Regions from separate parts of the Streptomyces sp. NBC_00536 genome, predicted to be linked through region 2. Evidence: riboswitches for the same ligand, from Rfam matches in the RefSeq annotation. Region 2 holds a riboswitch; each other region holds the start of a gene.
What was found. Region 2 has a riboswitch for cobalamin ahead of OHS33_RS24365 (ribonucleoside-diphosphate reductase subunit alpha). Riboswitches for the same ligand answer to the same signal wherever they lie in the genome.
Positions count from the first base shown of each region.

Region 1: linked by a shared signal. The riboswitch ahead of cobN (cobaltochelatase subunit CobN) and the one ahead of OHS33_RS24365 (ribonucleoside-diphosphate reductase subunit alpha) in region 2 are both predicted to bind cobalamin.
Region 3: linked by a shared signal. The riboswitch ahead of metE (5-methyltetrahydropteroyltriglutamate--homocysteine S-methyltransferase) and the one ahead of OHS33_RS24365 (ribonucleoside-diphosphate reductase subunit alpha) in region 2 are both predicted to bind cobalamin.

Region 1 is NZ_CP107819.1:6,762,618-6,766,565, reverse strand. It holds gene OHS33_RS28965 (precorrin-8X methylmutase) at 1-348, opposite strand, end outside; gene cobG (precorrin-3B synthase) at 345-1,709, opposite strand; cobalamin riboswitch at 2,230-2,364, shown strand; gene cobN (cobaltochelatase subunit CobN) at 2,405-3,948, shown strand, end outside.
Region 2 is NZ_CP107819.1:5,452,888-5,456,835, reverse strand. It holds gene OHS33_RS24380 (carbon starvation CstA family protein) at 1-1,354, shown strand, start outside; gene OHS33_RS24375 (YbdD/YjiX family protein) at 1,351-1,548, shown strand; gene OHS33_RS24370 (GNAT family N-acetyltransferase) at 1,662-2,159, shown strand; cobalamin riboswitch at 2,211-2,342, shown strand; gene OHS33_RS24365 (ribonucleoside-diphosphate reductase subunit alpha) at 2,507-3,948, shown strand, end outside.
Region 3 is NZ_CP107819.1:272,859-276,806, forward strand. It holds gene metE (5-methyltetrahydropteroyltriglutamate--homocysteine S-methyltransferase) at 1-1,561, opposite strand, end outside; cobalamin riboswitch at 1,744-1,965, opposite strand; gene aceB (malate synthase A) at 2,147-3,727, opposite strand; gene aceA (isocitrate lyase) at 3,760-3,948, opposite strand, start outside.

The sequences.
Region 1 (3,948 bases), 1.3 Mb from region 2:
GCCCATCTTCGCGGCGAGGTCCGGCACTTCCGGGTCCGACAGGGTGCAGATCACCTCGTTGTCGGCGGGCAGCCGCTTGCGGGTGACCCCGCTGGCGACCATGCGGACGTCGCACAGGACGGGCGCCCCGGCGTTCAGCGCGGCGCGGGCGCGCAGCACGACGTCCGGCGTGTAGCCCAGGTCCTTGGTGAGGTCGGTCATCCCGCACGCGTGGATCATGCGTACGGCGACCTGCGACACCGAGGCGGGCAGCCCGGCGAGGTCCGACTCGGCGCGGATCGTGGCAAAGGACTGCCGGTAGATCGCGGCGCCGTCCTTCTCGTACTCGAACACTGTGTACTCGCTCATCTCTTCACTACATCTGTCGCTGTCTGCTGCTGAGTCTGCTGAACCGCGGCGAGGGCGGCGGCCAGCTCGGTGGCGGTGCCCGGTACGCCGTCCCGCACCGCGCGCCCGTCGCCGTGGTCGCCCCCGGCCAGGGCGAGGCCGTATCCGCGGGGCCCGGCGACCAGGTCCACCCAGGCCGCGGCGCGCGGATGTCCGCAGCGCCGCTCGCACCCGGACCAGTGCACGGGCAGCGCCCCGCCCGCCGCGCCCGCCCGGGCCACCACGGCCCGCGCGTCGGCCCGTACGTCGGCGAGCGCCTTCGCGCAGCCCGGCCGCCCGGTACAGGCGGTCACGTTCTCCCACGGGCCGCCGGGGGCGGTGACGAGTCCGGCTCCGGCGAGCCGGGCGAGGGCGTCGGGCGCGGTGGCCGCGTCGACGCCGGGGACGACGATGCCGCGCCAGGGGGTGAGCCGCAGGGTCCCGGCCGCGGCGGCGGCCACATCGGCCAGCAGGCGCCACTGACCGGTGGTCAGCCGCCCGAGGGGGGCCAGTACCGAGAGCGCGACGCGGTCCGCGTCGGGCCCCGCCACCACTCCGGGCCCGGGGCCCGGGGCGGTCCGGCGGGCGAACCCGTCGGCCCGCTCGGCCGAAATGCCGTGCGCGCGCAGCCTGTTGATCAACTCAGCCGATTCCAGGCGGCATTCGGCGGGGAGTTCACTCACCCGCCACGCCTTGGTCCCGGCTTCGCGCACCAGGTCGAGGAAGTACTCGGCGGCCGTCAACGCCGCGCGGGGCGCGTCCTGATGAGCGACCGTCACGGCGTCGGTGTCATCGTGCGTCCACAGCACGGCCGTTCCGGTGGGCAGGGCGTGGACGCTCACATCGGGGGCGAGCGAGGTCACGTCGCCGCGCCCGTCGTCGAGGGCGAAGAGGAAGCGCCCGGAGAGCGCGGCCGCGGCCGGGCTCGCGCACAGCAGCCGGTCCAGCGCGCCGACCCAGGGGGTGACGTCGGTGCGCCCCTGCCGGTCGAGCCCGGACAGGGGTGAGGCGACGATGTTGCGGACGCGTTCGTGGGTGGCGGCCGCGGCGGGCAGCAGGGCGGTGGCGCCGAGCAGGGCGGCCAGTTCGCCGCCGCAGCCCGCGCCGAGGCCGCGCAGCTGCGCGTTGCCGCGCGAGGTGAGGTCGAGGTGCCCGTCCCCGAGCCGGTCCGCCGCGTCGGCGAGTACCCCGGCCGCGTCGGCGGTGAGCAGACCGCCGGGGATCCGGATCCGGGCGAGGTGCCCGTCGTCCGCCGCGTGCAGGCGCAGCGCACCGGGGCAGGCGTCACCGCGGTCCCGTATGACGGGTTCGTCCCGGGATGCGGCGGAGGAGGGCGGGGGCATGGCGGCGAGCATACCCACGATCCGGGCCGCCCGACCTGTGTCCGTCACCACGCCGCCCCTCTCCGCGAAGCCGCCCCGGGCCATGGCTCGGCTCCGGTTCGCGGGTGCGGGTGCGCGGTGCCCGCGCCTTTGCCTCCGGCGGGTCCTCAAACGCCGGACGGGCTGAATTCCCCGGCCCGTCGGGCCGTCGGCGGGTCCTCAAACGCCGGACAGGCTGAATTCCCCGGCCCGTCGGGCCGTGCGGCGCAGCCAACGGAACCAGCGCGGCCACATCCAGCCCGCCCGGCGATTGAGGGCCCGCCGGAGGCCCCACGGCCCGCGCCGGCCTCCGGCGGGCGGCGCCAAGTACCAGCCCCGCCGGCGTTTGAGGCGCCGCCGGAGGCCCCACGGCCCCGCGCCGGCCCACGCACCGCGGCCACCACACGCCCCCGCGCCCCCACCACCCGCACCGCAGGGCACCCCTACCGGCCCCCACCTGCCGTTTGCCCGTCGCGGCACCTAGGATGACCCCCGACGGGCCATTCGGCCCGTCATCGCCGAGGACGGCGACATGGGAGGAAGCCCGGTGCGATTCCGGCGCGGTCCCGCCACTGTGAACCCGGCAGCCGCCAAGCGCGGCCCCGCCGGGTGAGTCAGGAACTCCCGTCGTCCTCACTGCCCGGGGCGCGGAAACCCCGAGGAAGGCCCGCCGCCGCATGATCCTGCTGCTGTCGACGTCCGACACCGATCTGCTCAGTGCCCGCGCCTCGGACGACGGCCCGGTCCCGTACCGGTTCGCGAACCCTTCCCGGCTCCCCCTGGACGACCTCCCCGCGCTGCTCGACGGCGTGGACCTGGTCGTCGTACGCCTCCTCGGCGGCCTGCGCGCCTGGCAGGAGGGGCTCGACCTGCTCCTCGCCGCCGGCCAGACCCGTCCGGTCGTCGTGCTGACCGGCGAACAGGCCCCGGACGCCCAGCTGATGGAGGCGTCCACCGTCCCCATCGGCATCGCGGCCGAGGCCCACGCCTATCTCGCGCACGGCGGCCCCGCCAACCTGGCGCAGCTGGCCCGCTTCCTCTCCGACACGGTGCTGCTGACCGGCCACGGCTTCGACCCGCCCGCCGCCGCCCCCACCTGGGGCCGGCTGGAGCGCGCGGCGGCCCCGGCCACCGGCCCCCGGATCGCGGTGCTCTACTACCGCGCCCACCACATGAGCGGCAACACCGCCTTCGTGCACGCCCTCTCCGACGCCGTCGAGCAGGCGGGCGGCGTGCCCGTCCCGCTGTACGTCTCCTCGCTGCGCTCCCCCGAAGCGGAGCTGCTCGCCGAACTGGCCACCACGGACGCCATCGTGACGACGGTCCTGGCCGCGGGCGGCACCCGCCCCGCCGAGGCCTCGGCGGGCGGCGACGACGAGTCGTGGGACGCGGGCGCGCTCGCCGCGCTCGACGTGCCGATCCTGCAGGCGCTGTGCCTGACCGGTTCGCGCGCCGCCTGGGAGGAGAGCGACGAGGGCCTGTCCCCGCTCGACTCGGCCAGCCAGGTCGCGGTGCCGGAGTTCGACGGCCGCCTGATCACCGTCCCGTTCTCCTTCAAGGAGATCGACGAGGACGGCCTCCCGGCGTACGTCGCCGATCCCGAGCGGGCCGCCCGGGTCGCGGGGATCGCCGTACGCCACGCCCGGCTGCGGCACACCCCGAACGCCGAGAAGCGGATCGCGCTCGTCCTCTCCGCGTACCCCACCAAGCACTCCCGCATCGGCAACGCGGTCGGTCTCGACACCCCCGCCAGCGCCGTCGCCCTGCTGCGCCGACTGATCGCCGAGGGCTACGACTTCGGTCCGGCCGAGGAGATCCCCGGCCTGGTCTCGGGCGACGGCGACGAGCTGATCCGCGCGCTCATCGAGGCCGGCGGCCACGACCAGGACTGGCTCACCGAGGAGCAGCTGGCCCGCAACCCGGTCCGGATCCCGGCCGCCGACTACCGGCGCTGGTACGCCGGACTCCCCGGCGAACTGCGCGACGGGGTCGAGCAGCACTGGGGGCAGGCCCCGGGCAACATGTTCCTGGACCGCTCCCGCACCACCACCGGCGGCGACCCCGACGGTGACATCGTGCTGGCCGCGCTGCGCCGCGGGAACCTGCTCATCCTCATCCAGCCGCCGCGCGGCTTCGGCGAGAACCCGATCGCGATCTACCACGACCCCGATCTGCCGCCCTCGCACCACTACCTCGCCGCCTACCGCTGGATCCAGGCCGC
Region 2 (3,948 bases):
GCTGCCGGTGTGGATGCTGCTCGCCCCGCGCGACTACCTCTCCACCTTCATGAAGGTCGGCACCATCGGGCTGCTGGCCGTGGGCGTGGTCATCGCCATGCCGACGCTGAAGATGCCCGCCGTCACCGACTTCGCCTCCCGCGGCGACGGACCGGTCTTCGCGGGCACGATGTTCCCCTTCGTCTTCATCACCATCGCGTGCGGAGCGCTCTCCGGCTTCCACGCGCTGGTCTCCTCGGGCACCACCCCGAAGATGATCCAGAAGGAGACCCAGGTCCGGGTCATCGGCTACGGCGCCATGCTGACCGAGTCCTTCGTGGCGATCATGGCCGTCATCGCGGCCTGCATCATCGAGCCGGGCCTCTTCTTCGCCGTGAACGCCCCCAGCGGCCGCATCGGCACCACCGCCCTGGAGGCCTCCCAGGCGATCGGCCACCTCGGCTTCTCGATCACCCCGGACGCGCTGACCCAGGCGGCCAAGGACATCGGCGAGACCAGCCTGCTCTCCCGCACCGGCGGCGCGCCGACCTTCGCACTCGGAATGTCGGAGATCTTCTCCTCCGTGGTCGGCGGCACCGCGATGAAGGCGTTCTGGTACCACTTCGCCATCATGTTCGAGGCCCTCTTCATCCTGACCACGGTCGACGCGGGCACCCGGGTGGGCCGGTTCATGCTCCAGGACACCCTGGGCAATGTGCACAAGTCCTTCAAGGACGTCAGCTGGAGGCCGGGCGTCTGGTTCGCGAGCGCGATCGTCGTCGGCGGCTGGGGCTACTTCCTGTGGGTCGGCGTGAAGGACCCGCTGGGCGGCATCAACCAGCTCTTCCCGCTCTTCGGCATCGCCAACCAGCTGCTCGCCGCCGTCGCGCTCGCGGTCTGCACCACGCTGCTGGTGAAGTCGGGACGGCTCAAGTGGGCCTGGGTGACGGGCGTCCCGCTGGCCTGGGACGTGGCCGTGACGCTCACCGCCAGCTACCAGAAGATCTTCTCTGCCGACCCGGCGATCGGCTTCTTCGCCCAGCGCGACAAGTACGTGGCCGGCATCGACGCGGGCAAGGTCCTCAAGCCCGCCAAGACCATGGACCAGATGCACACCGTGGTCACCAACGCCACGGTCGACGGGGTCCTCTCCGCCGTCTTCGCAGCTCTGATCGTCATCGTCCTGCTGGACGCGGTCCGGACCTGCCTGAAGGCCGTCCGCGACCCGCAGGGCGCGACGCTCTCCGAGGTCCCCTGGTCCGAATCGAAGATCATCGCCCCCGCCGGTCTGATCCCGACGGCCGCCGAGAAGGCGGAGCTGGCCGCCGCGGGCCTGGACTCGGGCGGCGGCCGGGTCAAGGAACCGGTGGCATGAGCGGCGTCCGGGCGGCGCTGGGCCGGATCCGGTTCTACGTCCGCGAGTTCTCGGGCGAAGCCGCCTACGACCGCTACGTCGCCCACGCCCGCACCCACGACCCCGACGCCGAGGTCCCCACCCGCCGGGCCTTCGAACGGGCCCGCACGGACTCCCGCGAGGCGGACCCCCGCGAGGGCTTCCGCTGCTGCTGACGCATGACCGCAGGGCCCCGCCGCACCCGCGGCGGGGCCCTGCGCCGTGCACGGGGTCAGCGCACCCAGTCCTTGAGGGACTCAGCCGACACCCGTCCTGCACACTCGACCGCATGGACATCACCATCCGGGCCGCGCTGCCCGCCGAATACGAAGAGCTGGGCGAGATCACCGCGCGGGCCTATCTGGACGACGGGCTGCTCGACCCGGAGACCAACGGCTTCTACCTCACCGTGCTGCGCGATGTCGCGGGGCGGGCCGCCGACGCCGAGGTGCTCGTGGCCACGTACGACGGGCAGTTGCTCGGCGGAGTGACCTTCGCCGCACCCGGCAGTCCACTGGCCGAAATAGCCGGTCCCCACGAGGCCGAATTCCGGATGCTGGCGGTCTCCCGCGCCGCCCGGGGCCGGGGCGCCGGGGAGGCGCTCGTACGCGCCTGCATGGACCGCGCACGGGCCTTGGAGGGGGTGACCCATCTGGTCCTGTCCACCAAGGAGGCCATGCGCGGGGCCCACCGGATCTACGGGCGCCTGGGCTTCGCCCGGACCCCGGAGCGGGACTGGGCCCCGCTCCCGAGCGTCCCCTTGCTCACGTACCGCGTGGAGTTGTAGCCGCGCCGACACAACATGTGGTGGGTCGCGCATCCAGCGGCCCCCACATGTATGCTCGTGCTCGCTGTCGCCGCAGGGGAATCCGGTGCGAATCCGGAACTGTCCCGCAACGGTATGAACTGCACCCAATCACCCATTGGTGCTGCCGCAAGTCCGAGGACCTGCCGACAGTGCGCCCAGACCAACCGGTCAGGACGCCGAATCGTCCGGGCCTCGCGGTTGGGCCGGTGGACGCCATGCGGTGACGTACGACTGCCCTGCCCGGGCCCGTGCGTCCAGATGCCCGCACGGCAGCCTCCTCTCCCCGCCTCCGAGCCTTCCGGGCCGAGCGAGGGAGAGCCCCCCACGTGACCATCGCGCCTGCCGCACCGCGCGCCGAGTCCGCCCAGCCCGAGGCCACCGAGGGTCCTGGCGCCGCGCTGCTGCGCACCCTCACCGACCTCACCGCCGACCTGGCCGACACCGACCCCGGCCGGGTCGCCGCCGCCGCGCTGCGGGGCCGCAGCTCCGTCGCCGACGAGGCCGAACTGCGCGGGCTGGCCACCGAGGCGGCCGCGGGCCTGATCTCGGAGGACCCGGCGTACTCCCGGCTGGCCGCCCGTCTGCTGACGCTGGCCATCGCCGAAGAGGCCGCGGGCCAGGGGGCCACCTCCTTCTCGGCGTCCGTCGCCGTCGGTCACCGCGAGGGCCTGATCGCCGACCGCACCGCCGAGTTCGTCGCCGCGCACGCGACCCGGCTGAACGCGCTGGTCGACCACGCCACCACCGAGGGCGCCGACGACCGCTTCGGCTTCTTCGGTCTGCGCACCCTGCACAGCCGTTACCTGCTGCGCCACCCGATCACCCGCCAGGTCGTGGAGACCCCGCAGCACTTCATGCTGCGCGTGGCCTGCGGCCTCGCCGAAACTGGTCTTAATGGCGAAAAGATTGGCAGCATCCAGGCCGTCGAGGAAGTGGCCTCGCTCTACCGGCTGATGAGCCGCCTCGACTACCTGCCGTCCTCCCCCACGCTCTTCAACTCCGGCACCCGGCACCCGCAGATGTCCTCGTGCTACCTGCTGGACTCCCCGCTCGACGAGCTGGACTCGATCTACGACCGCTACCACCAGGTCGCGCGCCTCTCCAAGCACGCGGGCGGCATCGGCCTGTCGTACTCCCGCATCCGCGCCCGCGGTTCGCTGATCCGCGGCACCAACGGGCACTCCAACGGCATCGTGCCGTTCCTGAAGACCCTCGACGCCTCCGTCGCCGCCGTGAACCAGGGCGGCCGCCGCAAGGGCGCCGCCGCGGTCTACCTGGAGACCTGGCACGCGGACATCGAGGAGTTCCTGGAGCTCCGCGACAACACCGGTGAGGACCAGCGCCGCACGCACAACCTGAACCTCGCCCACTGGGTGCCGGACGAGTTCATGCGCCGCGTGAACGCCGACGCCGAGTGGTCGCTGTTCTCCCCGGCCGACGTCCCCGAGCTGGTCGACCTGTGGGGCGACGAGTTCGACGCCGCCTACCACAAGGCCGAGGCCTCGGGCCTGGCCCGCAAGACCATGCCCGCCCGCGACCTGTACGGCCGGATGATGCGCACCCTCGCGCAGACCGGCCAGGGCTGGATGACGTTCAAGGACGCCTCCAACCGCACGGCGAACCAGACCGCGGAGCCGGGCCGGGTCGTCCACTCCTCGAACCTGTGCACCGAGATCCTCGAAGTCACCAACGACGGCGAGACCGCGGTCTGCAACCTGGGCTCGGTGAACCTCGGGGCGTTCGTGCTCGCCGAGACCGGTGAGATGGA
Region 3 (3,948 bases), 5.2 Mb from region 2:
GCTGGGTGGCGAGGTAGCCCGTGAGCTGTTCGGCGAAGTACTGGACCATGTCGTTGCGTTCGGGCTCGCCGTGCACGAGGACGTCGATGCCGGTCTTCTCCTGGAAGGACAGCACCTCGCGGATCTCGTCCTTGATGCGCTCCTCGTAGCCGGCGGTGTCGATGCGTCCGGCCCGCAGGTCGGCGCGGGCCACCCGCAGTTCGTTGGTCTGCGGGAAGGAACCGATGGTCGTCGTCGGGAGCAACGGCAGGCCCAGGTGGGCACGTTGGGCCACGGCGCGGTCGGCGTACGGCTGTGCGCGGCGCCCGTCGGCGTCCGTGATCGCGGTGGTACGGGCCCGGACGGCGGGGTCGTGGGTGATCGGGGAGTGGGCGCGGGAGGCCAGGTCGGCGCGGTTGGCGGCGAGTTCGGCGGTGATCGCGTCGGTTCCCTGGGCGAGCCCGCGGGCCAGCGTGGTGATTTCGACGGTCTTCTGGCGGGCGAAGGCGAGCCAGCGCCGGATCTGCGGATCGATGTCCCGTTCGGCGTCGGCGTCCAGCGGGACGTGGAGCAGCGAGCTTGAGGCGGAGACGTCGACCCGGTCGGCGAGCCCGAGGAGGGTGCCGAGGGTGGTCAGCGACTTCTGGAGGTCGTTGATCCAGATGTTGCGGCCGTTGACGACACCCGCGATCAGGCGCTTGCCGGGCAGGCCGCCGACGGCGGCGAGGTCGGCGAGGTTGGCGGCCGCGGCGTCGGTGAAGTCGAGGGCGAGACCCTCCACCGGAGCCTTCGCCAGGACCGGAAGGGCGTCACCGAGCCGGTCGAAGTACGAGGCGACCAGCAGCTTCGGGCGGTCGGTGAGGCCGCCGAGGTCGCGGTAGGTGCGGGCGGCGGCGTTCAGTTCGGCCGGGGTGCGGTCCTGGACCAGGGCCGGTTCGTCCAGCTGGACCCACTCGGCGCCCGCCGCGCGCAGCTCGGCGAGCACCTGTGCGTAGACGGGGAGCAGCCGGTCCAGCAGGGTCAGCGGCTCGAAGTCGGCGGCCACGCCGGGGGCGGGCTTGGCCAGGAGCAGGTAGGTGACCGGTCCGACCAGTACGGGCCGGGCGGTGTGCCCCTCGGAGAGGGCTTCGGTGAGTTCGGCGACCTGCTTGGCGGCGTCGGCGGTGAAGACGGTATCGGGGCCCAACTCGGGGACGAGGTAGTGGTAGTTGGTGTCGAACCACTTGGTCATCTCCAGCGGGGCCACGTCCTGGGTGCCGCGCGCCATCGCGAAGTACCCGTCGAGTGCGTCCGCTTCGACGGCGGCGCGGTGGCGGGCGGGGATCGCGCCGACCATGACCGTGGTGTCCAGGACGTGGTCGTAGTACGAGAAGTCGCCGGTGGGCACCTCGGTGATGCCGGCCCCGGCCAGCTGGGCCCGGTTGGCCCGGCGCAGGTCGCGGGCGGTCTCCCGGAGGGTGTCCGCGGTGACGCGGCCCTTCCAGTAGCCCTCGATGGCCTTCTTCAGTTCACGGCGCTGGCCCTGGCGGGGGTAGCCGTACACGGTGGCCCGTACTGCCGCGGCTGCGGACTCGGTGGTCACGGAACTCTCCTTCGCGAGTGTGTCTCCATGGACCCGGTGACGGGCCGAGGGTGCGAAGGGTGCCGGAACGGGCGGCCCGCCGTGGTCCCGTACGGCTGGTGGTACGCCTGGTACGGGACGGGAGGATCCGCCCTGAGCACGCCGACCCGCCCACGAGGTCACCGGGAAACCGGGCGCGGTCGATCGCGCTCGGGCAACGGGCAGGTCTTCGGACTCGCGGGCGCGCAGGCCACTGGGGCCGGCATCTACTGGCCGTCGCTTCCCAGGACCGGTTCGGGTCCCAGTGCGTATGACGGCGGTCGTTCCCGCTCACCGCTGCGGGGCAGTCCCGGATTCTCACCGGGTTCCCTCTTACGACGCATCCCGCCTGGCGGACGGGGCGAACCAGCTGCGAGGCCAACGGTAAGGCGTCGACCGGTGGATGAACACCGGTTTCCACATACCGGACGGTGAAATGAGACACGCCGGGGGTGCGGTGACATCAACGGTGACACCGCTCACCGCACCCCCGGCCTTCTCCTGTGTCTCCGGTCCTCCCTCGGCCCGGAGACCTGCCGGGCCCCCTCAGGCCCGGCCCGGGCCCCCTCAGGCCCGGCGGACGAGGTGGCGGGCGTAGGCCTCGGGCGTGAAGAAGGCGGGGAGGCGCACCGACAGCGCCGTGTCCACGAAGACCTCGCGCGCTTCGAGGGCGAGCGAGCGCGGGTCCTCGGCCTCCAGGGCCGCGCATTCGGCGTCGAGGAGGTCGATGACCGTGCTCCGGTCCACCCGCTCGTGGCGCAGCCACTGCCAGATCTGGACGCGGGCGATCTCGGCGGTCGCGGCGTCCTCCATCAGCCCGTTCAGGGCGACGGCGCCGCTGCCGCGCAGCCAGGCGTCGAAGTAGCGCAGGGCCACGGCCACGTTGGAGCGGATGCCCTCGGAGGTCGGCGGGGCGGCGATCCGGCGTACGGACAGCAGGTCGGCGGCGGTGACCTCGACGTCCTCGTGGGTGCGCTCCAGCTGGTGCGGCCGCTCCCCCAGGACGTTGTCGAAGACCGCGCGGCAGACGGGGACGAGTCCGGGGTGAGCGACCCAGGAGCCGTCGAAGCCGTCCTCGGCTTCGCGTTCCTTGTCGAGCCGGACCTTCGCGAACGCGGCGGTGTTCGCGTCCGGATCCTTGCTCGGGACGTGGGCGGCCATGCCACCGATGGCGTGGGCGCCGCGCCGGTGGCAGGTCCGGACGAGGAGTTCGGTGTAGGCCCGCATGAAGGGGGCCGTCATGGTGACCGCGGCCCGGTCGGGCAGCTGGAAGTCGGTGCGGTGGCCGAAGGTCTTGATCAGGCTGAAGAGGTAGTCCCAGCGGCCCGCGTTCAACCCCGCGCTGTGCTCGCGCAGTTCGTAGAGGATCTCCTCCATCTCGAAGGCGGCGGTGATCGTCTCGATCAGGACGGTCGCGCGGACCGTGCCGCGCGGGATGCCGAGGAGGTCCTGGGCCAGGACGAACACGTCGTTCCACAGCCGTGCGTCATTGCGGTTCTCCAGCTTGGGGAGGTAGAAGTACGGGCCGTGCCCGGCGTCGATCTGGCGCTGGGCGCAGTGGAAGAAGTACAGGCCGAAGTCGACCAGCGAGGCGGGCACGGGGCGGCCGTCGATCTCCAGGTGCTCTTCCAGCAGGTGCCAGCCCCGGGGGCGCACCATGATCGTGGCGAGGTCCTGGCCGAGCCGGTACTCCTTGCCCTCGGGCGTGGTGAAGCCGATGCGGCGCTCGATGGCGTCCAGCAGGCTGAGCTGGCCGCCGACGATGTTCTCCCACGTGGGGGCCGTCGCGTCCTCGAAGTCCGCCATCCACACCTGGGCGCCGGAGTTGAGGGCGTTGACCGCCATCCGCCGTTCCGGCGGGCCGGTGATCTCGACCCTGCGGTCGGTGAGCCCGGGGGCGGGCGGGGCGACCCGCCATGCGGCGTCGGCGCGCACGCGGGCGGTGGCCCGGGAGAAGTCCAGCGGCGAACCGGAAGCCAGGTGGGCGCTCCGGCGGCGGCGCTCCTTGAGTACCTCCAGGCGGCGCTCCGCGAACGCGGCGTCGAGCCGGCCGATGAACTCCAGGGCCTGGGGGGTCAGGATCTCGTCGTGGCGCTCACCGGGTGCGCCGAGAACCCGGACGCTGCTGGTCAGGGGCGTGAGTGACATGCGGTTCTGCTCCTCGGCGTGGGGGCGGCGGACTAGTGGAACTGCTCTTCTTCGGTGGAGCCCGCGAGCGCGGTGGTCGAGGAGGTGGGGTTGACGGCGGTGGAGACCAGGTCGAAGTAGCCCGTGCCGACCTCGCGTTGGTGCTTGACCGCGGTGAACCCCTGGGCCTGGGCGGCGAATTCCCGCTCCTGGAGGTCGACGTACGCGGTCATGCCCTGGTC